DNA from 3 places in the Cupriavidus sp. 8B genome. Region 1 is predicted to be linked to each of the others. Evidence: predicted binding sites of a transcription regulator. Region 1 holds the regulator's gene; each other region holds the start of a gene.
The links. The regulator sigma-54, encoded in region 1, starts transcription at its own class of promoters, with help from an activator protein. The targets are predictions, from matches to a motif close to TGGCANGNAANCTGCTTT.
Positions count from the first base shown of each region.

Region 2: the regulator sigma-54 is predicted to act here: its motif matches at 2,322-2,339, upstream of ACYP5B_RS09965 (ATP-NAD kinase family protein).
Region 3: the regulator sigma-54 is predicted to act here: its motif matches at 3,742-3,759, upstream of ACYP5B_RS20415 (flavin monoamine oxidase family protein).

Region 1 covers NZ_BAAILO010000211.1:67,280-75,094, reverse strand. Annotated here, with positions in the region: gene ACYP5B_RS21335 (KpsF/GutQ family sugar-phosphate isomerase) at 1-59, shown strand, start outside; gene lptC (LPS export ABC transporter periplasmic protein LptC) at 75-701, shown strand; gene lptA (lipopolysaccharide transport periplasmic protein LptA) at 756-1,400, shown strand; gene lptB (LPS export ABC transporter ATP-binding protein) at 1,447-2,232, shown strand; gene ACYP5B_RS21315 (RNA polymerase factor sigma-54) at 2,370-3,845, shown strand; gene hpf (ribosome hibernation-promoting factor, HPF/YfiA family) at 3,895-4,245, shown strand; gene ptsN (PTS IIA-like nitrogen regulatory protein PtsN) at 4,625-5,080, shown strand; gene hprK (HPr(Ser) kinase/phosphatase) at 5,116-6,087, shown strand; gene ACYP5B_RS21295 (PsiF family protein) at 6,263-6,586, shown strand; gene rapZ (RNase adapter RapZ) at 6,706-7,623, shown strand; gene ACYP5B_RS21285 (LON peptidase substrate-binding domain-containing protein) at 7,690-7,815, shown strand, end outside.
Region 2 covers NZ_BAAILO010000098.1:90,952-98,766, forward strand. Annotated here, with positions in the region: gene ACYP5B_RS09960 (sigma-54-dependent Fis family transcriptional regulator) at 89-2,113, shown strand; gene ACYP5B_RS09965 (ATP-NAD kinase family protein) at 2,374-3,492, shown strand; gene ACYP5B_RS09970 (thiamine pyrophosphate-dependent dehydrogenase E1 component subunit alpha) at 3,504-4,508, shown strand; gene ACYP5B_RS09975 (alpha-ketoacid dehydrogenase subunit beta) at 4,588-5,604, shown strand; gene ACYP5B_RS09980 (acetoin dehydrogenase dihydrolipoyllysine-residue acetyltransferase subunit) at 5,604-6,716, shown strand; gene ACYP5B_RS09985 (SDR family NAD(P)-dependent oxidoreductase) at 6,873-7,649, shown strand; gene ACYP5B_RS09990 (lipoyl protein ligase domain-containing protein) at 7,715-7,815, shown strand, end outside.
Region 3 covers NZ_BAAILO010000210.1:34,360-42,174, forward strand. Annotated here, with positions in the region: gene ACYP5B_RS20390 (carbohydrate ABC transporter permease) at 1-71, shown strand, start outside; gene ACYP5B_RS20395 (hypothetical protein) at 210-437, shown strand; gene ACYP5B_RS20400 (M48 metallopeptidase family protein) at 497-985, shown strand; gene ACYP5B_RS20405 (RidA family protein) at 1,021-1,536, opposite strand; gene ACYP5B_RS20410 (c-type cytochrome) at 1,622-2,032, opposite strand; gene ACYP5B_RS20415 (flavin monoamine oxidase family protein) at 2,058-3,650, opposite strand; gene ACYP5B_RS20420 (PQQ-dependent sugar dehydrogenase) at 4,155-5,477, opposite strand; gene ACYP5B_RS20425 (endo alpha-1,4 polygalactosaminidase) at 5,637-6,494, opposite strand; gene ACYP5B_RS20430 (hypothetical protein) at 6,731-7,027, shown strand; gene ACYP5B_RS20435 (hypothetical protein) at 7,024-7,440, shown strand; tRNA gene ACYP5B_RS20440 (tRNA-Thr) at 7,670-7,745, opposite strand; gene ACYP5B_RS20445 (ClpXP protease specificity-enhancing factor) at 7,807-7,815, opposite strand, start outside.

The sequences.
Region 1 (7,815 bases):
AGCGGCGCCTGGTCGGCGCGCTCCACATCCACGACCTGACCCGCGCCAAGGTCATCTGAGGCCAGCCAATGCCTATGCGGGAAATCCTGTCCTCCCTGAGCCGGCTTGCCATGCGAGCGCTGCCCCTGCTGCTGATGGCGCTGGTGGCGGGCAGCACCTTCTGGCTGGTGCAGGTCAACTCCCCGAAGGAAGCGGACACCGGGCCGGTCGGCAAGAAACATGAGCCGGATTACTACATGATCCGTTTTTCCGCGACCGAGCTTGCCGAGGACGGGAACACCAAGCTGCGCTTTACCGGCGACAAGATGATCCACTTCGAGGACGACCAGACCTACGAGGTGACGCGCCCGGCCATGCGCTCCTACGAAATCGACCGCCCGCCCGTCACTGGCCACTCCGATCGCGGCACGATGAACGCGGAAGGCTCGGTCATCGACCTGTTCGGCAATGGCTTCATCGTGCGCGCCCAGGGCACCGACCCCGCCAAGGATCCGAAGATGACGGCCGCCTCGGAGTATTTCCAGGTGCTGGTCAACGATGACATCGTCAAGACCGACAAGGCTGTCAAGCTGACCCGCGGCCCGTCGGTGATGACCGCCAACGGCCTGATCTTTAACAATGTCACTCGCGAAGTACAATTGCTGGGTAACGTACGCGGCACCATCATTACGGTGCCGCCGCCGGCAAGTCCCGCGAAGTAGCCCTGAAGCCGCCCGCGGGCTCCAGCCGCCCGCGTCAACCGCCATCACGCCAACATGAATCCATTCCTGACGACTTCGTCCTGTCGCCGCCGCAGCACGGCCGCTTTGCTGACGCTGGCAGCCGTCCTGGGCCTCGCGCTGTCCGCGCCCGCCAGCGCCGAAAAAGCCGACCGCGAAAAGCCGCTGGTCCTGGAGGCCGACAATGCCAGCTACGACGACGTCAAGCAGGTTTATGTACTGACCGGCAACGTGGTGCTGACCAAGGGCACCATGGTGCTGAAATCCGACGCGGCCGAAGTCCGTACCGATCCCGAGGGCTACCAGTACGCGGTCGCGACCTCCAAGGGCGGCAAGCAAGCCTATATCCGCCAGAAGCGCGACAACGTCGACGAGTACATCGACGGCTGGGGCGACCGCATCGAATATGACGGCAAGCAGGAGCTGTCCAAGCTGATCGGGCGCGCCCGCATGGCCCGCCTGGCCGGCGCCAAGCTGGTCGACGAGATCCGCGGCGCGGTGATCACCTATGACAGCCGCAACGAGTTCTATACGGCCAGCGGCGGCGCCGAGAACGCGACCGCGGGCAGCCCGTCCGGCCGCGTGCGCGCCGTGCTGTCGCCGCGCCAGGAGCAGCCCGCCAGCGGCGGCGCAGCCAACCCGCTGCCGCTCAAGCCGGCACCCGCCCCCGTCAACCCCTGACCTGACGCCGCCACGCCCCCAATCCACGGATTCTGCCTTGACCTTCATGACCGCTACCCAGACCGCACCGTCCCAGCCCGCCACCCTGAAGGACAGCAGCACGCTGGTCGTGCGCCACCTGAAGAAGCGCTACGGCTCGCGCACTGTGGTCAAGGATGTGTCCCTCGACGTGAAGAGCGGCGAAGTGGTCGGGTTGCTCGGCCCCAACGGCGCGGGCAAGACCACGTCGTTCTACATGATCGTGGGGCTGGTGGCGCTGGACGAGGGCGATATCGTGCTCGACGACAAGCACATCAGCGGCCTGGCCATCCATGAGCGGGCACGCATGGGCCTGTCCTACCTGCCGCAGGAAGCCTCGGTGTTCCGCAAGCTCAATGTGCAGGAAAATATCCGCGCGGTGCTGGAACTGCAGCTCAACGATGGCAAGCCCCTGGGCAAGGCCGAGATCGAGCGCCGGCTGGACACCCTGCTGGATGACCTGCAGATTGCCCACCTGCGCGACAACCCGGCGCTGTCGCTGTCCGGCGGCGAGCGCCGCCGCGTGGAAATCGCCCGCGCGCTGGCCTCCGCGCCGCGTTTCATCCTGCTTGACGAGCCCTTCGCCGGCGTCGACCCGATCGCGGTCGGCGAAATCCAGCGCATCGTCAGCTTCCTCAAGGCGCGCAATATCGGCGTGCTGATCACCGACCACAACGTACGCGAGACGCTGGGCATCTGCGACCACGCCTACATCATCAGCGAGGGCGCGGTGCTGGCGTCCGGCCAGCCTGAAGACATCATCGCCAACGAGTCGGTGCGCAAGGTCTACCTGGGCGAGAACTTCCGCATGTAAAGGCGCGCGCGGCGCCTGCCGCGCATCGGCCCCCCGGGCGGCTTCGGTGTCGCCTTTCATCCTTCAAACGATCATGCGACGCCAGCGATAGCAATTTCCGTTCCACCAGTACGGAAGTTGGGCATAAAATAGGTCGCATGAAACCGTCGCTACAGCTCCGCCTCTCGCAGCATCTCGCGCTTACGCCGCAACTCCAGCAGTCGATCCGGCTGCTGCAACTGTCCACGCTTGAACTGCAGCAGGAAGTGGAACAGGCGCTGACCGAGAACCCCTTGCTCGAGCGCGAGAACGACTGGCTCGACAGCCCGTTGCGCGTGTCCTCGGACGGCTCGGTGAACCTCCAGAGCGCGCCCGCGCCAGCGCCCGCCGATGGCCAGGGCACCAGCGAAAACCGCCCCGATGGCGCCCCCGAAGCCGACGACAGCTATTCCGACAGCAACGAGGATTACGGCAACGACTGGAGCCTGGACGATTTCGCCCGCCGCCCGCAAGGCGAAGACGACGAAAAAACACCGATGCAGCTGCGCGACGCCGAGCCCACGCTGCGCGAACACCTCATGGAGCAGCTGGCGCCGCTCAAGATTTCCCTGCGAGACAAAGGGCTGGCCATCTTCCTGGTCGAATCCCTGGACGATGACGGCTACCTGAGCGCCACGCTCGAGGAAATCTGCAGCGAGCTGCCGGAGGAGCTCGAGTTCGAGGTCGACGAGATCCAGGCCGTGCTTACGCTGCTGCAGAGCTTCGATCCACCGGGCGTCGGGGCGCGCAACGCAGCCGAGTGCCTGGCGCTGCAACTGCGCAGGCTCAAGCATCCGCAGCGCGAACTGGCGCTGAGCATCGTCACCAATCACCTGGAGCTGCTGGCGGTGCGCGATTACACGCGCCTGAAAAAAGCCCTGCAAGTGGACGAGCCGGAACTCAAGGCGGCGCATGAACTGATCCGCTCGCTCGCGCCCTATCCCGGCCATGCCTACAGCCGGCCGGAAGCCGACTTCGTGGTACCCGATGTTTTCGTTCGAAAGTTGAGCGGCGGATGGATCGCCCATCTCAACCCGGATGTGATGCCGCGGCTACGTATCAACGACATGTACGCGCAGATTTTGCGCGGTGCAAAAGGCGATGCCGGCGCGGCGGGACTGCAGCAAAAGCTGCAGGAAGCACGCTGGTTGATCAAGAATATCCAGCAGAGGTTCGACACGATATTGCGCGTCGCACAAGCCATTGTCGAACGTCAAAAGAACTTCTTCACCCACGGTGAAATTGCGATGCGCCCCTTGGTTTTGCGGGAGATTGCCGATACACTGGGTTTACACGAGTCCACCATCTCTCGGGTGACTACCAATAAGTACATGGCAACGCCGATGGGGACTTTCGAGCTGAAGTATTTTTTCGGCTCTCACGTATCCACAGAAACCGGCGGCGCGGCCTCATCAACGGCAATCCGTGCGTTGATCAAGCAATTGATAGGAGCCGAAGACGCTAGGAACCCCTTGTCCGACAGCCGGATTGCCGAATTGCTCGGCGAGCAAGGCTTTGTGGTAGCACGGCGTACCGTTGCCAAATACCGCGAAGCGCTCAAGATTCCCGCGGTCAATCTCCGTAAGACTTTGTAGCCGAGCTGCATCGCCTGCCTGATGCAGCTCTTTCAGAAGGAGAAACGCTATGAACTTCAAGATCAGTGGACACCACTTGGACATCACGCCCCCTCTGCGTGAGTACGTGGAAACGAAACTGGAGCGTATCGTCAGGCATTTCGATCAAGTCATTGGCGTAAGTGTGCTGCTCTCTGTCGACAATACAAAAGAAAAGGACCGGCGGCAGTACGCGGAAATCAATCTACATCTCAAGGGCAAGGACATCTTTGTCGAAGCGCATCATGAAGACCTGTATGCCGCTATCGACGCATTGGTCGACAAGCTCGACCGGCAGGTGATTCGCCACAAGGATCGCGTGCAAAGCCACGACCGTGAAGCGGTCAAGTACCAGATGGCCGCATCCCAGATGCAGCAATGACCGTGCCTGGCGGCCCACATACCGGGCCGTCGGTGTCAGTCCATTGAAAACGGAATCAAGCCGCGCCCAGCGCGGCTTTTTCGTTCCAGCCTCCCCCCTTCGGGCCACGCAGGGGATTCCGCAACGCATATGTACCGGTGTATGCTGTGCCATACATAGTTGATTTGCCTGGCCATTTCCGTGCATGCGGCACCGCTTCAGCGCCTCGGCTATTGCAATGCACAAAGCGGCAGCGGGCCTGCTCTATAATGGCCAGACGCCCGACACCGGCATGGGGACACCCGGTGGAAACATCGGGCCTTGGTTTTTATCTTCTTTCCGCCCGGCGGGACGCCTCCTTGCCCCGGGCCTGCTTTCTAGAAAACCCTGCGCATTCCACATGAATCGTTTGGCTAAATTGCTGCCACCCGGCAACATCAACCTCGACGTCAGCGTCACCAGCAAGAAGCGCGTGTTCGAACAGGCCGGGCTCCTCTTCGAGAACAACCATGGCGTTGCGCGCGCGACCGTGACCGACAACCTGTTCGCCCGCGAGTCGCTGGGGTCCACCGGCCTTGGCGCCGGGGTTGCGATCCCCCACGGCCGCATCAAGGGACTGAAGCAGCCGCTGGCCGCCTTCATGCGCCTGGCCGAGCCGATCCCCTTCGAGTCGCCCGACGGTAAGCCGGTAGCGCTGCTGATCTTCCTGCTGGTGCCCGAACAGGCCACCCAGCAGCATCTGGAAATTCTCTCCGAGATCGCCCAGTTGCTGTCCGACCGCGAGATGCGCGAAGGACTGGCTACCCTGCCCACCCCCGACGACGTGCACCAGTTGCTGACGCAATGGCACCCTTGATCCGCCACTGAAAGCCCGTCCCTGAAAGCACCCGAATGGAACTCACTGGCGTCACCTCGCAGTCGATCTTCGACGACAACGCAGCCGATATCAAACTCTCCTGGGTAGCAGGACTGGAAGGCGCGGACCGGGCCTTCGATGTCGAGTTTGCGCGTGAAGCCACGTCGGCGGCCGATCTCGTCGGCCACTTGAACCTGATCCACCCGAACCGGATCCAGGTGCTGGGCAAGCCCGAAATCACGTATTACCAGCGCCTCGACGACGAGATGCGCAAGCGCCAGATGGGCGAGCTGATCCTGTTGGAGCCGCCGTTCCTGGTGATCGCCGACGGCATGGAGCCGCCGCCCGACCTGGAACTGCGCTGCACGCGCTCGTCCACCCCGCTGTTCACCACGCCGGTGTCTTCCGCGGCGGTGATCGATCACCTGCGCCTCTACCTGTCCCGCATTTCCGCGCCGCGCGTGACCATGCACGGCGTGTTCCTCGACATCCTCGGCATGGGCGTGCTGGTGATGGGCGAATCCGGCCTGGGCAAGAGCGAGCTCGGCCTGGAACTGATCTCGCGCGGACATGGGCTGGTGGCGGACGATGCCGTGGATTTCGTGCGCCTCGGGCCGGACTTCATCGAGGGCCGGTGCCCGCCGCTGCTGCAGAACCTGCTGGAAGTGCGCGGCCTGGGCCTGCTCGACATCAAGACCATCTTTGGCGAGACCGCGGTACGCCGCAAGATGAAGCTGAAGCTGGTGGTGCAGCTGGTACGCCGCAACGACGGCGAATTCGAGCGCCTGCCGCTCGATTCCCAGTATCTCGACGTGCTCGGCCTGCCCATCCACATGGTCAAGATCCAGGTGGCGGCCGGCCGAAATCTCGCCGTGCTGGTCGAGGCCGCCGTGCGCAACACCATCCTGCGCCTGCGCGGCATCGACACGCTGCGCGACTTCATGGACCGCCAGCGCGCCGCGATGCAGGCCGATGTCGCATCGCGGGGCCAGGGTCGGCTACTCTAGGTCTGGCAGCCCCGCAAAGGGGCTGTTTTCAATTGCTTACATCCGGCCGCGCTTCGATCGTCAACGTCATCGGGGCATAGGCCGTTTTGTGCAGTAATGGGCATTGGGCCCAGCCCCGAGTTGCCGAGCCGACAGGCCAGCAGCCATGAAGTTTTCCACAGCCAGGAGAGCAAGCATGAAAAAATTGATCGCGATGTGCGTGCTGGTAGCCCCGCTTTTTGCCACCGGCGCCTTCGCCCAGAATGCTCCGGCCGCTGCACCTGCGGCACCGGCGGCCCCTAACACCCAGCAGGACAAGATGAAGGCTTGCAACACGCAGGCCACCGGCAAGAAGGGCGACGAGCGCAAGGCCTTCATGAGCAATTGCCTGTCCAACAAGCCCGCGGCCGCACCCGCCAAGAACAGCCAGCAGGAAAAGATGAAGACCTGCAACGCGCAGGCCACCGGCAAGAAGGGTGACGAGCGCAAGGCCTTCATGAGCGATTGCTTGTCCAAGTAAGCTGCCGGCATCACTTGCGGCGCGGACGTGTAAAAATGGCGAACCTCTTCGGTTCGCCATTTTTACTGGCGCGTCGCCGTCATGACGGCGTCATCACCTGATGTTATGCTTGTCACGCTATGCGCATCATACTTATCACCGGGATCTCCGGCTCCGGCAAATCCGTTGCCCTGAACGTACTGGAAGATGCGGGCTATTACTGCGTCGACAACCTGCCGGCTCAGTTTATCCCGGAGCTGGCCAAGTACCTCGCGGCGCAGGGCTACACCCATCTGGGCGTCGCCACCGATATCCGTAGCCGCGAATCGCTGGACGAGTTGCCCGGCACGCTTCGCGACCTCGCCTCCGAGCACCAGGTGCGGGTGGTCTTCCTGACCGCCAATACCGATGCGCTGGTGCAGCGCTATTCCGAGACGAGGCGGCGCCATCCGCTGTCGATGCGCGCGGCCATGGCTGGCCTCTCGGAAAATCCCAAGAACGAGAATCCTGCGGATAGCGCCGCCGAGGCCACATTCAACGACACCTCGCTGATCGAGGCCATCGAGATGGAGCGCGAGCTCCTGAGCCCGCTGGCGGAGGCTGCGCACCGCATCGACACCAGCAATGTGCGCACCAATACACTGCGCGCGTGGATCAAGGAATTCGTGCGCGGCGATGACATCAAGCTCACACTGCTGTTCGAGTCGTTCGGCTTCAAGCACGGCGTGCCCAGCGACGCCGACCTGGTGTTCGACGTGCGCTCGCTGCCCAACCCCTACTACGACCTGGCGCTGCGCCCGCTGACCGGCCGCGACGAGCCCGTGATCGATTTCCTGCAGAGCCAGCCGATGGTGCTGGCCATGGCCGATGACATCCGCGCCTATGTGGAAAAGTGGCTGCCAAGTTTCATCGCCGACAATCGCAGTTACCTGACCGTCGCAATCGGGTGCACGGGCGGCCAGCATCGCTCGGTCTACATCGCGGAAAGACTTGCCAACTATTTTCGCGCCCATGGTAATGTGCTGGTGAGACACCGCGAGCTCGCACCGGGCGGCTGAACGCCGCACCGCCAGGTTTCGCGGTCAGGCTCGGCAATCCCCGCCCGAAACCTTTGCTGGCTCAGCATGTCCTCACCCGCCACGCCCGGTTCATCCGCATCCAGCCCCGCCTCGCACAGCACCTCGGCGGCGCCTACGCTGGATAGCCTGCCGCTGTTTCCGCTGCACACCGTACTCTTTCCCGATGGGCTG
Region 2 (7,815 bases), on a different contig from region 1:
ACCCTGCGGCGCAACAGAGGCCACGCCAGAGCCGGGAGTTGGTGCGCGCCGGCACGGCAGCGCGCCTGGAGACGACAAGGAGACCACGATGGACCTGCGGCAACGCGAGCACATCGACACGGTAGTCCAGCTCACCACCCGCGCCAGCGCGCCGATGGTGCGTGCGCCGGAAACCATCATCCAGAATTCGTGGCGGCGCTGCGTGCATCAGTACGGGCTGGATCCGGCGCGCATGCAAGAGGCGCGCATCCTGCCGCAGACCCGGCTGCGCGAGCACCAGCAGCGCATCGACGATTTCGCGCGGATCGCGCGCCACGGGCTGCAGACGCTCTATAGCCAGGTGGCCGGCATGGGCTATGTCGTGCTGCTGACCGACGCGCAGGGCGTGACGGTGGATTACCTGGGCGACGCCAACGCCGATGCCCGCCTGCGCCACGCCGGGCTGTACCTGGGCGCGCAGTGGAGCGAGTCCGGCGCCGGCACCTGCGCGGTCGGCACCGCGCTGGCCACCGGCCAGGCGTTGACCGTGCACCAGGCGGATCATTTCGACGCCACCCATATCCCGCTGACCTGCACCGCCGCGCCGCTGTTCGATTCGCACGGCAGCCTCTGCGCCATCCTCGACATTTCCGCGCTGACCTCGCCGCAAGCCAAGGACAGCCAGGGCCTGGCACTGCAGATGGTACGCATCTACGCCAGCCGGATCGAGAACGCCAGCTTTGTGCGCAGTCACCGCGAAGACTGGATCCTCAAGCTCAATGCGGCCCCGGAGTTTGTCGACGTCAACCCGGAATACCTGCTCGCGCTTGACGCGTCGGGCCGCATCGTTGGCCATAACCGCCGCGCGCAGCAGATGCTGGAGGCCGAGCTGGGCGTGGCCCCGGGCGGCGCGCCGCTGCTTGGCATGCCGTTCGAGTCGCTGTTCGAGGCGCGGCTGGACGAGCTGGGCCGCTTCATGCATTCGCGCCCCAGCGAGCAGCGCGCGCTGGCGCTGGCCCGCACCGGCGCGCGGCTTTACCTGAGCGTGATGCCGCCGGCTCTGCGCTGGCAGCGCGCGCGTGGCATCACCGAGCGGGCCACGCCGCTGCAGGCGCCGCTGGCCGCGCTGTGCGGTGGCGATGCCGCACTGCAGCAGCAATTGCTGCGGGCCGCCAAGCTGGTCGATTCGCCCATCAACCTGCTGATCAACGGGGAGACCGGCAGCGGCAAGGAGTACCTGGCCAAGGCCCTGCACCAGGCCAGCTCGCGCCGCGACGGCCCCTTCGTGGCGGTGAATTGCGCGGCGATTCCCGAATCCCTGATCGAGAGCGAGCTGTTCGGCCACCTGCCCAACAGCTTCTCGGGCGCCGGCTCGCGGCCCAAGCGCGGGCTGATCCAGGAGGCGGACGGCGGCACGTTGTTCCTCGACGAGATCGGCGACATGCCGCGCGAGCTGCAGTCGCGCCTGCTGCGCGTGCTGGCCGAGGGCGAGGTGCTTGCCATCGGCGCGGCGCGCCCGGTGCCGGTCAACCTGCGCGTGATATCCGCCACGCACCATCCGCTGGACCAATTGGTGAGCAGCGGGCGCTTCCGCGAGGACTTGTACTACCGGCTCAACGGCGCGCGGTTGATGCTGCCGCCGCTGCGCGAGCGCACGGACCGGGACTGGCTGATCGGCAAGATGCTGGACGCTGGCGGCAAGCCAGCTACCGTGACCCTGTCGCCCGCGGCGCGCGCGCGGCTGCATGCGCATCGCTGGCCCGGCAACCTGCGGGAGCTGCGCAATGCGCTGGAGTACGCGCGGGCGGTCTGTGACGACGGCCACATCGAGGTGGAGGATCTCCCGGAAGGCATTGGCGAGGGGATGCCCCAACAGGGTTTGCTTCCCGTTTCCGCCAGCGTCCCGCCGGGCAGCGCGGCCGTCGAAGCCGCCTGCGCGCCGGCGTTGCCGGCCTCGGGCTTCGACCCGCATCAGTTGCCGCCGGAAGGCATGCTGCTGATGCAATACCTGCGCGCGGCCGGCTGGAACCTGAGCGCGGTGGCGCGCCAGATCGGCGTGAGCCGGATGACGCTGTACCGCCGCATGGCGCGCTACGGCATCGCGTCGCCCAACCAGCGCGACGCGGCGCACTAGCAAGCCAGCGAACATGGCGGCGCGGCTCGCCCGCGCCGCCTTCTCCACCCGGTTCAAGATCCCCGCTACACCTGTTCACCCCCTGTACACCTGATGCTGTGACACCTGTCACGCTGCGGCCTGCGCACAGCCTGCAATGTCCCGGCGCGCCCCGCGTTTTCTTGGGGTAATCCCGAGTTTTTCCCGCTTCCGACGTGCCTATGCGGGTTGGCACGCCCATTGCGATATGCCTGTCATAACCAGAAAGACAGGAGACAGGCATGGGTGAGCAAGCGCTGGCCGACCGGCCGCTGGTCGGCATCATCGCCAACCCGATTTCCGCGCGCGATATCCGCCGCGTGATCGCCAACGCCAACACGCTGCAACTGGCCGATCGCGTCAATATCGTGCTGCGCCTGCTGGCCGCGCTGGCTGCCTGCGGCGTCGGCCGCGTGCTGATGATGCCGGACCGGGAGGGCATGCGCGTGCTGCTGGCGCGCCACCTGTCGCGCCGCCAGGGGCCGGATGCCGCGCTGCCGGAAGTGGAGTACCTCGACATGCCGGTCACCGCGCGCGTCGACGACACCTTCCTGGCTGCACGCATGCTGCGCGAGGCGGGCGTCGCCGCCATCATCGTGCTGGGCGGCGACGGCACCCACCGCGCGGTGGTGCGCGAATGCGGCAACGTGCCGATTGCCGGCATCTCCACCGGCACCAACAACGCCTATCCCGAAATGCGCGAGCCCACCATCACCGGGCTGGCCACGGGCCTGTTCGCCAGCGGCCGCATTCCCGCCACGCAGGCGCTGGCCGGCAACAAGCGGCTCGACATCACGATTGCCGGCGAAGGCGAGGTGCGCCACGACATCGCGCTGGTCGACGCCGTGATCTCGCACGAGCATTTCATCGGCGCGCGCGCCTTGTGGAAGACCGAGACGCTGGGCGCCGTCTATGTGTCCTTTGCCGACCCGCAGGCAATTGGCCTGTCCGCCATCGGCGGCTTGCTGGAGCCAGTGGGCAGGCATGAATCCGGCGGCCTGGCGATCGAGCTGGCCGCGCCCGGCGAAGGCCGCTTCGAGCTGCGCGCGCCGATTGCGCCCGGCCTGCTGCGCGCGGTGCCCATCGCGGGCTGGGAGCGCCTGACCGACGGCGTTGCGCACCGCGTGCGCCAGCGCGCCGGCATCGTTGCGCTGGACGGCGAGCGCGAGCTGGTGTTCGGCCCGCACGAAGAAGTCACCGTGACGCTGCGCGAACACGCCTTCCTTAGCATCGACGTGGCGGCCTGCATGCGCTATGCCGCCGCCGCCGGGCTGATGCGCAGCGGGCGTGCGCCGCCGCAGCAACAGCATCCCCCACCCCAGCCACTCACCGAGCTTTTTACCGCCACCACAAAACCTTGAAGGAGACAGACATGACAGCCAACGCATCCGGTACCACCGGGAACACGCTGCCCCTCGACAAACAGGAACTGCTCGCCGTCTATCGCAGGATGCGCACCATCCGCGATTTCGAAGAGCGCTTGCACGTGGATTTCGGGCGCGGCGACATCCCGGGCTTCGTCCACCTCTACGCCGGCGAGGAAGCCGCCGGGGTCGGCATCCTGCACCACCTGGGCGACGGCGACCGCATCGCCAGCACGCACCGCGGCCACGGCCACTGCATTGCCAAGGGCGTCGACCCGGTGGCGATGATGAAGGAGATCTACGGGCGCAAGGGCGGTTCCTGCAATGGCAAGGGCGGCTCGATGCATATTGCCGACCTGTCCAAGGGCATGATGGGTGCCAACGGCATCCTGGGCGCAGGCGCGCCGCTGATCTGCGGTGCCGCGCTGGCCGCCAAGTTCCGCGGCAAGGGCGAGATCGGCATTACATTCGCCGGTGACGGCGCCTCCAACCAGGGCACGTTCCTGGAGAGCCTGAACCTGGCCGCGGTATGGAACCTGCCGGTGATCTTCGTGATCGAGAACAACGGCTATGCGGAATCCACCGCGCGCGACTACGGCACGGCCGTGGACAGCTATGTGGACCGCGCCGCCGGTTTCGGCATTCCCGGCGTGACGGTGGACGGCACCGATTTCTTCGCGGTGCACGAGGCGGCAGGCGAAGTCATCAAGCGGGCCCGTGAAGGCGGCGGCCCGGCACTGCTGGAATGCAAGATGGTCCGCTTCTACGGCCACTTCGAAGGCGACGCGCAAACCTATCGCGCCTCCGGCGAACTCGACGACATCCGCGCCAACAAGGACTGCCTGAAGAAGTTCACCGCCACCGTGACCCAGGCCGGCGTGATCGCGCTGGACGAACTCAAGGCCATCGACGAGCAGGTTGCCGCACTGATCGAGGACGCGGTGCAACAGGCCAAGGCAGCGCCGTTCCCCTCGCCCGCCGACCTGCTGACCGATGTGTACGTCAGCTACTGAGCACAGCCAGCCAGGCATCCCGAATTCCACGGCATAACGAAGACCAAGCACCAATAGAGCACGATCAGGAGACCACACCATGTCCCGCAAATTAAGCATGAAGCTGGCGATCAACGAAGCGATCGACCAGGAAATGACCCGTGACCCGAGCGTGATCATGCTCGGTGAAGACATCGTCGGCGGCGCCGGCGCGGACGGCGAGAAAGACGCCTGGGGCGGCGTGCTCGGCGTGACCAAGGGCTTGTACGCCAAGCACGGCGACCGCCTGCTGGACACGCCGCTGTCCGAATCCGCCTATGTGGGCGCGGCCATCGGCGCGGCAGCTTGCGGCATGCGCCCGATAGCCGAGCTGATGTTCATCGACTTCATGGGCGTGTGCTTCGACCAGATCTTCAACCAGGCGGCCAAGTTCCGCTACATGTTCGGCGGCAAGGCCGAGACGCCGGTGGTGATCCGCGCCATGGTGGGCGCGGGCTTTCGCGCAGCCGCCCAGCACAGCCAGATGCTGACGCCGTTGTTCACGCATATCCCCGGCCTCAAGGTGGTGTGCCCCAGCACGCCATACGACACCAAGGGCCTGCTGATCCAGGCGATCCGCGACAACGATCCGGTGATTTTCTGCGAGCACAAGAATCTCTATGGCTTCGAAGGCGAGGTGCCGGAGAACTCTTATGCAATCCCCTTCGGCGAAGCCAATATCGTGCGCGACGGCAAGGACGTCTCCATCGTCACCTACGGCCTGATGGTGCACCGTGCGCTGGAGGCGGCAGCCACGCTGGCCAAGGAAGGCATCGAAGCGGAGATCGTGGACCTGCGCACGCTCTCGCCGCTGGATATCGACACCGTGCTGGAGTCGGTGGAAAACACTGGCCGCCTGGTGGTGGTGGATGAAGCCAGCCCGCGCTGCAATATCGCCACCGACATCTCCGCGCAGGTGGCGCAGCGCGCGTTCGGCTCGCTCAAGGCTGGCATCGAGATGGTCTGCCCGCCGCACACGCCGGTGCCGTTCTCGCCCGCGTTGGAAGACCTGTACATCCCCAGCGCGGCGCACATCGCCGAAGCCGCGCGCAAGACCGTCAAAGGAGGGAAACACTGATGGCCGAGATCACTCCTATCGTCATGCCCAAATGGGGCCTGTCGATGAAAGAAGGCACGATCAACGACTGGCTGGTCGAGGAGGGCGCGCAGATCACGGTAGGCATGCCGATCCTTGATGTGGAGACCGACAAGATCGCCAATGCGGTGGAAGCGCCGGACGCCGGCACCCTGCGCCGCAAGGTAGCTGCCGTGGGCGACATCCTGCCGGTCAAGGCGCTGCTCGGCGTACTAGCGCCGCCCGAGGTCAGCGACGCGGACATCGACGCCTTTGTCGCCGCCTATGAAACGCCCGCCGCCGATGAAGGCGATGAGGACGCCGCTACCTCGGCTTACCAGTTCATCGAGGTCGACGGCATCCGCGTGCGCTACGCAAAGCGCGGCGAGGGCGCGGACACGGTGCTGTTCATCCACGGCTTCGGCGGTGACCTGGACAACTGGCTGTTCAACCTCGACGCTCTGGCCGACGCGCACACCGTCATTGCGCTGGACCTGCCGGCGCACGGGCACTCCACGCCCAGGCTGCCGGGCACCACGCTTGCATCGCTTGCCGGATTCGTCGCGCATTTCATGGACGCGCTCGACATCGGCCAGGCCCACCTGGTGGGCCATTCGATGGGCGGCGGCGTAGCCGCGCAACTGGCGGTGGACGCGCCGCAACGCGTGCGCTCGGTGGCGCTCGTATCGCCGGCCGGCCTTGGCGAGGAGGTCAACAGCCAATACACCGAAGGCTTCGTCAACGCGCAATCCCGCCGCGAACTCAAGCCGGTGGTGGAACTGCTGTTCGCCGATGCCGGGCTGGTCAGCCGCCAGATGCTGGACGACCTGCTCAAGTACAAGCGGCTCGATGGCGTAACCGAAGCGCTCGGCGCGCTGGGCGCGAGCCTGTTCGGCGGCGGCAGGCAAACCGAACTGCCGGGGCGCAAGCTCGCCGACACCGGCAAGCCAGTGCTGGTGATATGGGGCGCACAGGACCAGATCATCCCCGCGTCGCACGCAGGCAACGCACCCGCTGGCGCCACGGTGAAGGTGTTCGACGATGCGGGCCATATGAGCCAGATGGAGAAGGCCAACGAAGTCAATGCTCTGCTCAAGCGGCATGTAAGTGGCTGATGAACCCGAGTCCGTCGGTTTGCTACCCTCTCCCGCAAGCGGGAGAGGGGCGGGGACCAGCGCGCAGCGAGGCGTACGTTGCTGTCGTACGCGGGACCGATACGAAGTCTGGTGGACCTTAAATAATCAATCAAGAACACTCAACGGAGACCCAACATGACCGAACCCCTGAAGGGACAAGTCGCCGTAGTCACCGGCGGCGCCCGCGGCATCGGCCGCGGCATCGCCCTGACACTTGCCAAAGCCGGCGCCGACATCCTGATCGCCGACCTGCTCGAAGACGCCATGCGCGAAACCGCGGAAGAAGTGCGCGCGCTCGGCCGTCGGGTGAGCACCCTCAAGGTCGACGTGACAAAGGCCGAGATGCACCGCGCCATGGTGAAGCAAGCACTCGACCAGCTAGGCGGCCTGGACGTCCTGGTCAATTGCGCAGGCGTCATTAGCATCCATCCGGTCGACGACCTCAGCGAGCGCGACTGGGATTTCGTCATGGACGTCAACGCCAAGGGCACCTTCCTTGGCTGCCAGGCGGCGCTGGAACACATGAAAGCCCAGCGCAAGGGCCGCATCATCAACGTCGCCTCCATCGCCGGCAAGGAAGGCTTCCCCAACCTCGCCCACTACAGTGCCTCCAAGTTCGCAGTGGTCGGCTTCACCAATGCACTAGCCAAGGAAGTCGCGCGTGACGGCATCACCGTCAACGCGATCTGCCCCGGCATCGTGCGCACCTATATGTGGGATCGCCTCTCCGACGAATGGAAGGCGCAAGGCGAGTCGGTGGAGGATTCCTGGGCCCGCCACCAGCTCACGCTGATCCCGCAGGGGCGGGCGCAGACCCCGGAAGACATGGGACGGATGGCATTGTTCTTCGCGACCATGGACAATGTGACCGGGCAGTCGGTCAACGTCGACGGTGGCTTCACCTTCCATTGACCGGCACCGGGCCGCGGCGCGGCCCGGAATACGCGCATCCCGCCCCGGCGCTTACCGGCCATGCCATGCCATTTGAAGCCCTCTCTCCCGATCCCACCGACCCGGACCCTCTGCACGCCGAGCACGCGTTGCTGGAGCAGGCATCCGCTGGCCGCTGGCTGGCGCA
Region 3 (7,815 bases), on a different contig from region 1:
CGGTGGCGCTGATCTATTCGTTCTTCGTCGAATACTACGTATCGGGCATGACCGGAGCGGTCAAGGAATAGGCGGAAAGCCAGCGGACAAGCCGGCGGAAAGCGCAACGGTGCAGAGCGTGAACGCCTGGCAAGGGCAGGTTAAAATGCGCGTTGTTCAGCCGGTTATCGCCGGCACTGCCGAATCACGCCATATTCAAGCCAGATCAGATGAGCCCCAAACCCGCCCGCACCCTCACCTTCAAGTGCAAGAAGTGCACCAAGCCCGTCACACTGTTTCTGCAGAAGGTGTCCGCCTGCTCGCACATCACGCCGTACCAGGGCTTTTGCAAGTGCGGTGAACTGGTGCGCCACGCCACCGGCGACAAGGACGCCGTGGAGTCCTTCGTCAGCTCCGTCGATGGCAGCTGGGCCCACCATCACCACCATCACCATTGAGCACCCGTAGCATCCCCGCCCCCACCAGCGAGGCCTGGCGCCCCGGCGTCAAGGATCCGCTGCGCTTTCTCAGCGCGTATCCCGACGGCGTGCTCGACCAGGTGCGCCAGATGGTGGCCGCCAACCGCCTGGGCGAGCACCTGGCGAAGAAATACCCCGCGCGGCACACCGTGCAGACCGACCGCGCGCTGTATGACTACACCGCCGAGCTGAAGCAGGAGTTCCTGCGCACCGCGCCGCCGATCCACAAGGTCGCGTTCGATGCCAAGATCGACGTGGTGCATCGCGCGCTCGGGCTGCACACCGCCATCTCGCGCGTGCAAGGCGGCAAGCTCAAGGCCAAGAAGGAAATCCGCGTGGCGTCGCTGTTCAAGGAAGCGCCACCTGAATTCCTGCGCATGATCGTGGTGCACGAGCTCGCGCACCTGAAGGAAAGCGACCACAACAAAGCGTTCTACCGCCTGTGCGAATACATGGAGCCGGCGTATCACCAATTGGAATTCGATACGCGCCTGTTTTTGGCGTGGCGCGAGCTGGAATCCAGCTAGACAGAAACACCACGCCATCGCAGGTGCGGCCGGCCCTACTTGCGGCGCGCGGCCACCACTTCGATTTCCACGCGCCAGGCCGTGTTGGCCAGCGCCATCACCTGGAATACGGAGCGCGTCGGCAGGTTGGGCTGCTCCTTGGTGCCGAAGAACTGCGTGTAGCCCTCCATAAAGCCGGCGAAATCCATCTTGTTGTCCTTGGCGGGATCGCCCACCAGGAACACCTGCATCTTCACCACATCACCCAGCCCCAGGCCCAGGCCGGCCAGGCTCTTCTCGATGGACTTGAGTACCCCGACGGTCTGCGCCTTGGTATCGCCGCCATAAGCAAGCGGATTGTCGCGCGGCTGGGTGGCGTCCTGAACCGGCGGGACTTGCCCGGACAGATAGATCGTGGAAACCGTTGTCGGGATCTCGACAGCGGCGGCGATGGGAAACGTGGAATTCGGGATGCGGTGACGAATCACGTCGTCGGCCGCGCGGGCCGCGCCGCCTGCCAGGGCAGACAACGCGCAAAGTGCCAGGAGTGACTGACGAAAGAAGAACGGCATATTGGGTTCCTTGTAATGGATGGGTGCGGCATGGCGCAAGGTGTGCCATGCCGCCTGTCGCTTGGCAACGCATTCAGCGCTGAACTCAGCGCCGGAGCTTCGCGACGTTTTCCGCGGTGACGGCATCGGTGTACTGGTTGCCGAAATGCGTGCGCACGTAGCCCACCACGGTGGCGATCTGCGCATCGTCGAGCATCTTGCCGAAGGACGGCATGCCCTTCTGGCCGTGCAACACCACATAGAGCGGATAGTCCGCTCCCGCCAGCCGGGGATCGCCGGCCAGCGCGGGGTATGCGGCGGCGCCTTTCGCCCCCTGTGCCTGCGGCATGTGGCAGCCCTGGCAGATGGCATGGAAGATCGCCTCGCCGGAGGTCTGCTGGAACTTGGGGCCGGCAGAGAAGACCGGATCGGATTGCGCCTGCGCGAACGGGCAAAACGCCAGTCCCAGCAGCAGGGCGGGCACGGCGAGCGTGCGTCGGAAGATCATGGCATTCATGGATGTGGATTCCTGTGGGAGCGGATCACGAGACGGCATGCGCATGCAGGCGCTCGATCGCGTCGAGCGCGGACAACAGCGCGCCCTCCTGCCAGGCCGGGATATAGGAAGCATGCTCCCCCGCCAGCGCGATGCGGCCATCGATCTGGCAGAGGTTCTTGTAGTGCTTCTCCCGGCTTTCATCGGTCCACAAGCCGTAGCAGCCCTGCGACCACGGCACGCGGTGCCAGCCCACCGCAATGCCGTTGTCGAACTCCCGCGCGTATTGCGGGTGTAGCTGGCTGCCCTGCTCCACGGCGCGGCGCACGCGTTCCTGCGGCGTCATGGCGGTGAACTCATAGGCATTTGGGCCGAAGGCATAGGCGCCCAGCAGCACCGACTTGCCCTTGGCGCCGTAGCGCGTGGAAGGGTAAGAGATGCGCGTGATGGGCTGGTCCGTATAGCTGATGCCGCCGTAGATGGATTCGTCCTCCTCCCAGAAGCGGCGCTTGAACTGCAGGCCGATCTTGATCGAGGCGTCGTAGGGCACGGCGTTGATGGCCTGCTGCATGGCGTCGCCGACCTGCACGTCGAGCTGGCTCAGCACCGACAGCGGGATGGTGCACAGGCACCAGTCGGCCTTGGCCTGGGCGACCGCGCCGCCGTGCGCGTCATCGGTATAGGTCACGGTGACGCCGCGCTCGTCCTGCGCGATCTTCGTCACCTTGGCGTGGTAGCGGATCAGGCTGCCCACCTCGCGCTGGAAGGCCCGCGCAATCATGTCCATGCCGCCCACCGGCTGGAAAATGGTGCTCTGGAATTCGTACTCCTGCCCGCTGGCGATATAGCGCCACAGCCCGGATTGCAGCAAGTCGCTCAGTTCCAGCGGCTTGGAGGGCTTGGCCAGCGGCATCAGGCCGCCGCCGGGATCGATCTCGTAACCGCGCCGGTCACTGGTGAGCGCGCTTTCGCGGTAGCGCATCTGCGCATCGAGCGCGCCCCATTTGCGCAGGCCCTCCAGCAATTTCTCCTTGTCCTCGCGCGTGAGCGCCGTGTCCAGGTTGCCCTGCGTGGCGGCCTTGCCGAGCAGTTCCGCCACGTAGCCCTGGAAGTCGCCTTGCACGTGGCGGTAGCGCTGCGGCTTGCCGCCGTAGGCCTTGGTGGAGTGCACCAGCGCGTTGTAATTGACCTGCACGAAAGGCTCGAGCGCCACGCCCAGCCGCTTGCAATAGTCGAGCACCGCATGGTGGTGATACGGGATGCGCCACGGCCCCGGGTTCAGGTATTCGCCTTTGGCGAACTCGCAGTGCTGCACGGCGCCGCCCATCTCGGTGAAGACATCGCCGCCGCGCAGGGTCCAGCAGCGGCCGCCGGCACGGCCGCTGTATTCCAGGATCTGCACCTTGTAGCCGGCGCGCCGCAACTCCAGCGCGGCCACCATGCCAGCCAGTCCCGCGCCGAGAATCAGCACCGAGGCACCGCGCTTTGCGCCCTGGAGTTTCGGCGGGCCCGTGTAACCGGATTCCGCCGCGAGGCCGAGCGAAGTCATCGCCTGGTACATCGCCGCGCCACCTGCTGCCTTGCCGACGAGCGCAAGCAGGTCACGGCGGCTGAAGGCCTTACTGTCAATTGAAGTCATGTTCAGGCTATCGAGGAGTCTTTGTGGGTTGCGCATTTCGCACCGTTAACGTCACCAGGCACGGTACGGCAGCGCGATGCGCCGAATAGCGCACGCAACATCCATGCCATTTCTGACATATTCGACCGCGCTCCCGCAGCGCCTGCCGATGGCCTGGCCAAATGCGCCATCCGCAAAACGTGGCCATGCAAGGGATCATGTGCCGAACGCGCCAGTGTCGTCAGATGTTTGCATTTGCGCCTCAGGCTGCCGGGAACGAGCCCGCACCGCGGCGCGCATGCGCAGCAGCCCTAGCGAAGCTGCCCCACATGAGTGTGTCCATGCCGCGTCGCGGTGCACGACGCGTACCGCGCTCGCGTGGTGAAGCGGAGGACTCCCGGCCGGAGTGGTTCAAGCTCATCGTGCAGATGGTCATCGTCACTGCGAAACAGCGGGCCAGGTCACGCGCGCAGCTTGATTGCGGGGCAGCCGCCGATCGTGCGGCGGCGCCCTGGCAACGCACCTTTACTTCGCCGCGGTCACCCGCCAGACCACATCGCCAACATCATCCGCCACCAGCAACGCGCCGCGCTTGTCGATGGCAACGCCCACCGGGCGCCCTTGCGCGTCGCCGTCCTTCGTCAGGAAGCCGGTGAGCACGTCGACCGGGTCGCCCGCTGGCTTGCCGTTGGCGAACGGCACGAAGATCACCTTGTAGCCGCTGTGCGGCTTACGGTTCCACGACCCGTGCTGGCCGACGAACATGCCGTTCCTGAAGCGGGAGGGCAACGCGTTGCCTAGCGCCGAGGCCAGGCCAAGCGACGCGGTATGCGGTCCGACGGCATAGTCGGGCGCAATGGCCTTGGCCACCATCTCCGGCTGCTGCGGCTTCACGCGTTCGTCTACATGCTGGCCGTAGTAGCTGAAGGGCCAGCCATAAAAAGCGCCGTCTTTGACCGAAGTGATGTAGTCCGGCACGAGATCGCTACCGATCTCGTCGCGCTCGTTCACCGCAGTCCATAGCGCGCCGCTGTCGGGATCCCAGGCCATGCCGTTGGGATTGCGCAGGCCGCTGGCAAACACGCGGTGCGCGCCGGTCTTGGGATCGACCTCCCAGATGGCTGCCCGCGCTTCCTCCTTGTCGAGGCCGTTCTCGCCGACGTTGCTGTTGGAGCCGACGGTGACGTAGAGCTTGCTGCCGTCCTTGCTGGCGATGATGTTCTTGGTCCAGTGGTGATTGATGGGGCCGGCAGGCAGGTCGACCACCTTCACGCCGGGCCCGGTGATCCGGGTCTGCCCCGGCTGGTAGGGGAAACGCAGGACGGCATCGGTGTCCGCCACATAGAAGTCATTGCCCACCAGCACCATGCCGAAGGGCGAATGCAGGTCCTTGAGAAATACGGAGCGCGCATCGGCGACGCCATCGCCATTGGTGTCGCGCAACAGCGTGATGCGATTGGCGCTTGGCACGCCGGCGCCCGCGCGTTTCATCATCTGCGTCATGACCCAGCCCCGGATGCCCTTGCCGTCATCCGGCTTGGGCGGCGCATTGGTTTCGGCCACCAGCACGTCGCCGTTGGGCAGCACGTAGATCCAGCGCGGATGGTCCAGCTTGTCGGCGAACGCCACGACGGACAGGCCGACCGCTGCAACCGGTCTGGCACCATCGGCCCAGCCTTTGGCAGGGGCGATGTTCACCGTGGGCAGCATGGTCTTGTTTGGCGATGGCAACTGCGGACTCAAGCCGGTGCCGGCGGAGACCGGCAGGGTCGCGGTGTCGCCACATGCAGTCAAGCCCGCCGCCATCAGCAGGCAGAGAGACAAAATGGACAATCGCTGCAAGGGCATGATCGGCTCTCCGGAAAGGCGGCGCGTCGCCCCGTCGGCGTGCGCTGTCCGCTCCACTATAGGACGCATGCGCGATGCCGGCTGTCGGCGGATTGGAGGCCGCGCGGTAGGACGAATGCGCCGGCTCCCGGCCTGCGCCTTGCGGCCTATCCCGCCACCTCAATCGCAAGCGTAGCGGAACGCGTCATCCAGGTTCAGCGGGAGCACCAGCGTACGAAGGTGCGCCGCCTGGGCCGAAGTGCAAAGCGCGGCGCGCGTCGCTGCGGTCTTGTACTTCGACGCGTACTCGACGTTGAACACCGCCTTGCCCTGCGCCGTGAACGGCTTGTAGCTCGCGCACTCGCTGTACTGGAAGCACTGCTCGTTCACCGCGAAATCAAAGTCCGTCGCCAGCTGCGAGACTTGATCCACATCGTTTTTCAAGCCCACCGCCAGGCCGCGCGCATGCGCCTCGGCCGCCAGGAAGCGGTTGTAGTCCAGCTGCGTAGCCGCCGTCAGCGGAAAACCCGGCTTATTGGTATAGCCATCCACGTTGTCCGGGTCCACGCCATCGCAGCCCTTCGACTTCGCCAGGTCCATGCGCGCCTGCATGATCTGGCGCACGTTGGCCGAGCGCGTATCGAGCCAACGCTCGCCCGCCCACCCCGACAACGCCTTGCCCATATCCGCCGCGGCAAACTGCTTGAAATCCGGCCGCCAGTTCTCCGAGCTACCCGCCGAAAAATAGCAGACCACGCGCTTGCCCTGCGCCTTCAAGGCATTGATGGTCGCCTGCGGCGTATCCACCAGGTCGATATCGAAGACCTGCGCCGGATAGCTCGTGTTGACCGTACCCGTCAACTGCAACTGCCATGTATCGGTTGCCGCCGGCATCCAGCGCGAGACCGCCAGCGTTTGCGCCGAGGGCGTCAAGGTCGCGGCCGACGCATTCACCGCCGACACGGACTTGATGGAAGCATCCGTCTGCGCCGACGAGCCATCGCCTCCGCAGGCCGACAGACAGGCGAACGAGGCCATCCATGCGATGCGTGCAAGTTTCCGATTCACGGATGTTTTTCCTTTTTGGTTCTTCTTTGGTTTGGCTGACTAAATGCACGGCACGAGTTAGCGCTCAGTCAGATTGTCGGCTGGGACTGGGTGGATCTTGAGTGGTTTCACGGATGCTAAGGTATTCGGGTCGGGTGACAGGCGCAAGGCAGCGAATGCCAGCGTTGGGCATCCACGCCAAGCACCGCCACCCCGAGGAGCCAAGCATGCAACAGTCCAGAATTAAGGCAACCTACATCGTCGCGTTCTCCGACGCAAAAACAGCGCGGGGTGGAGAAATCCAGGAAGGTTCGGCAGGTGTAGTGGATAGATGGATACGAGGCGCGCGGGTGGGAGACAAGGCCAGATACGCAGACGGCACCGAAGCGCGGATCACTACAGGCGCCGGCTCTGCCTTACGCTATGGCAGCCGGCCAATGGCCATCCTTTTTTATAGAAAGAAGCTCGACTATGTTCTGCCCTTGATTCGCCAACGGAATACCGTGAAATGCGCCCAGCGATGACACCACGCCTCGTCGCCAATCTCATGGCACTTGCCCTGCTCCAAGCGCCGGCGATAGCGGCGGACAAGCCTTTTACCGGTTCCTTTCAAGGCCAGGGACGCGGATGCTGGGGCAAGCTATACGTGAAGACGCGCACTATCGAATGGAATACGCCATACAGCGTGTGTGCGAAAACTACCTACGCCATCATCGGGAAGGACCTCGACTCAGCATCGCCGCGCATCGCCTTCGCGCTGGATCGAAGGAGCAAGTCATGCCGCTATACGGTAGTAGAGTTGTCGTTTGATCCCGCATACCCGGACTATTGGCACGCTAGAGGATTTGTGTCTCGCACCGACTACGACAGCAGAGAAAAGCCGGACGAAGGAGTGCAGTTGAGAACGCTGTCGTGCGGTGTTCAGCGGGAAGACTGATATTTCACGCAGGGAGGTTCATCGTTATCCTCCATATGGCGTGCTGCCTGCACCCCTGGAAGACGCCAATCGAACCCGCCGGCTCGCTCTGCGAAATACGATACAGGTCTTGAAAACTGCGCTCTGGCCTGGCGGTGCGCTTGACACGCTCAACAGGGTATGGCGCTGGTATATGTAGGGTGTACAAAAAAGAACGGCCCCCCATTACTGGAGGGCCGCTCTCAAATTCTGGTGCCGGCTGCAGGACTCGAACCCGCCACCTGATGATTACAAATCAACTGCTCTACCTGATGAGCTAAGCCGGCATGTTTGGTGCAGACCGCGATTCTACTGCATGCGGCGCAAATTGACGATGGCTTCCTGTACCTACTTCAC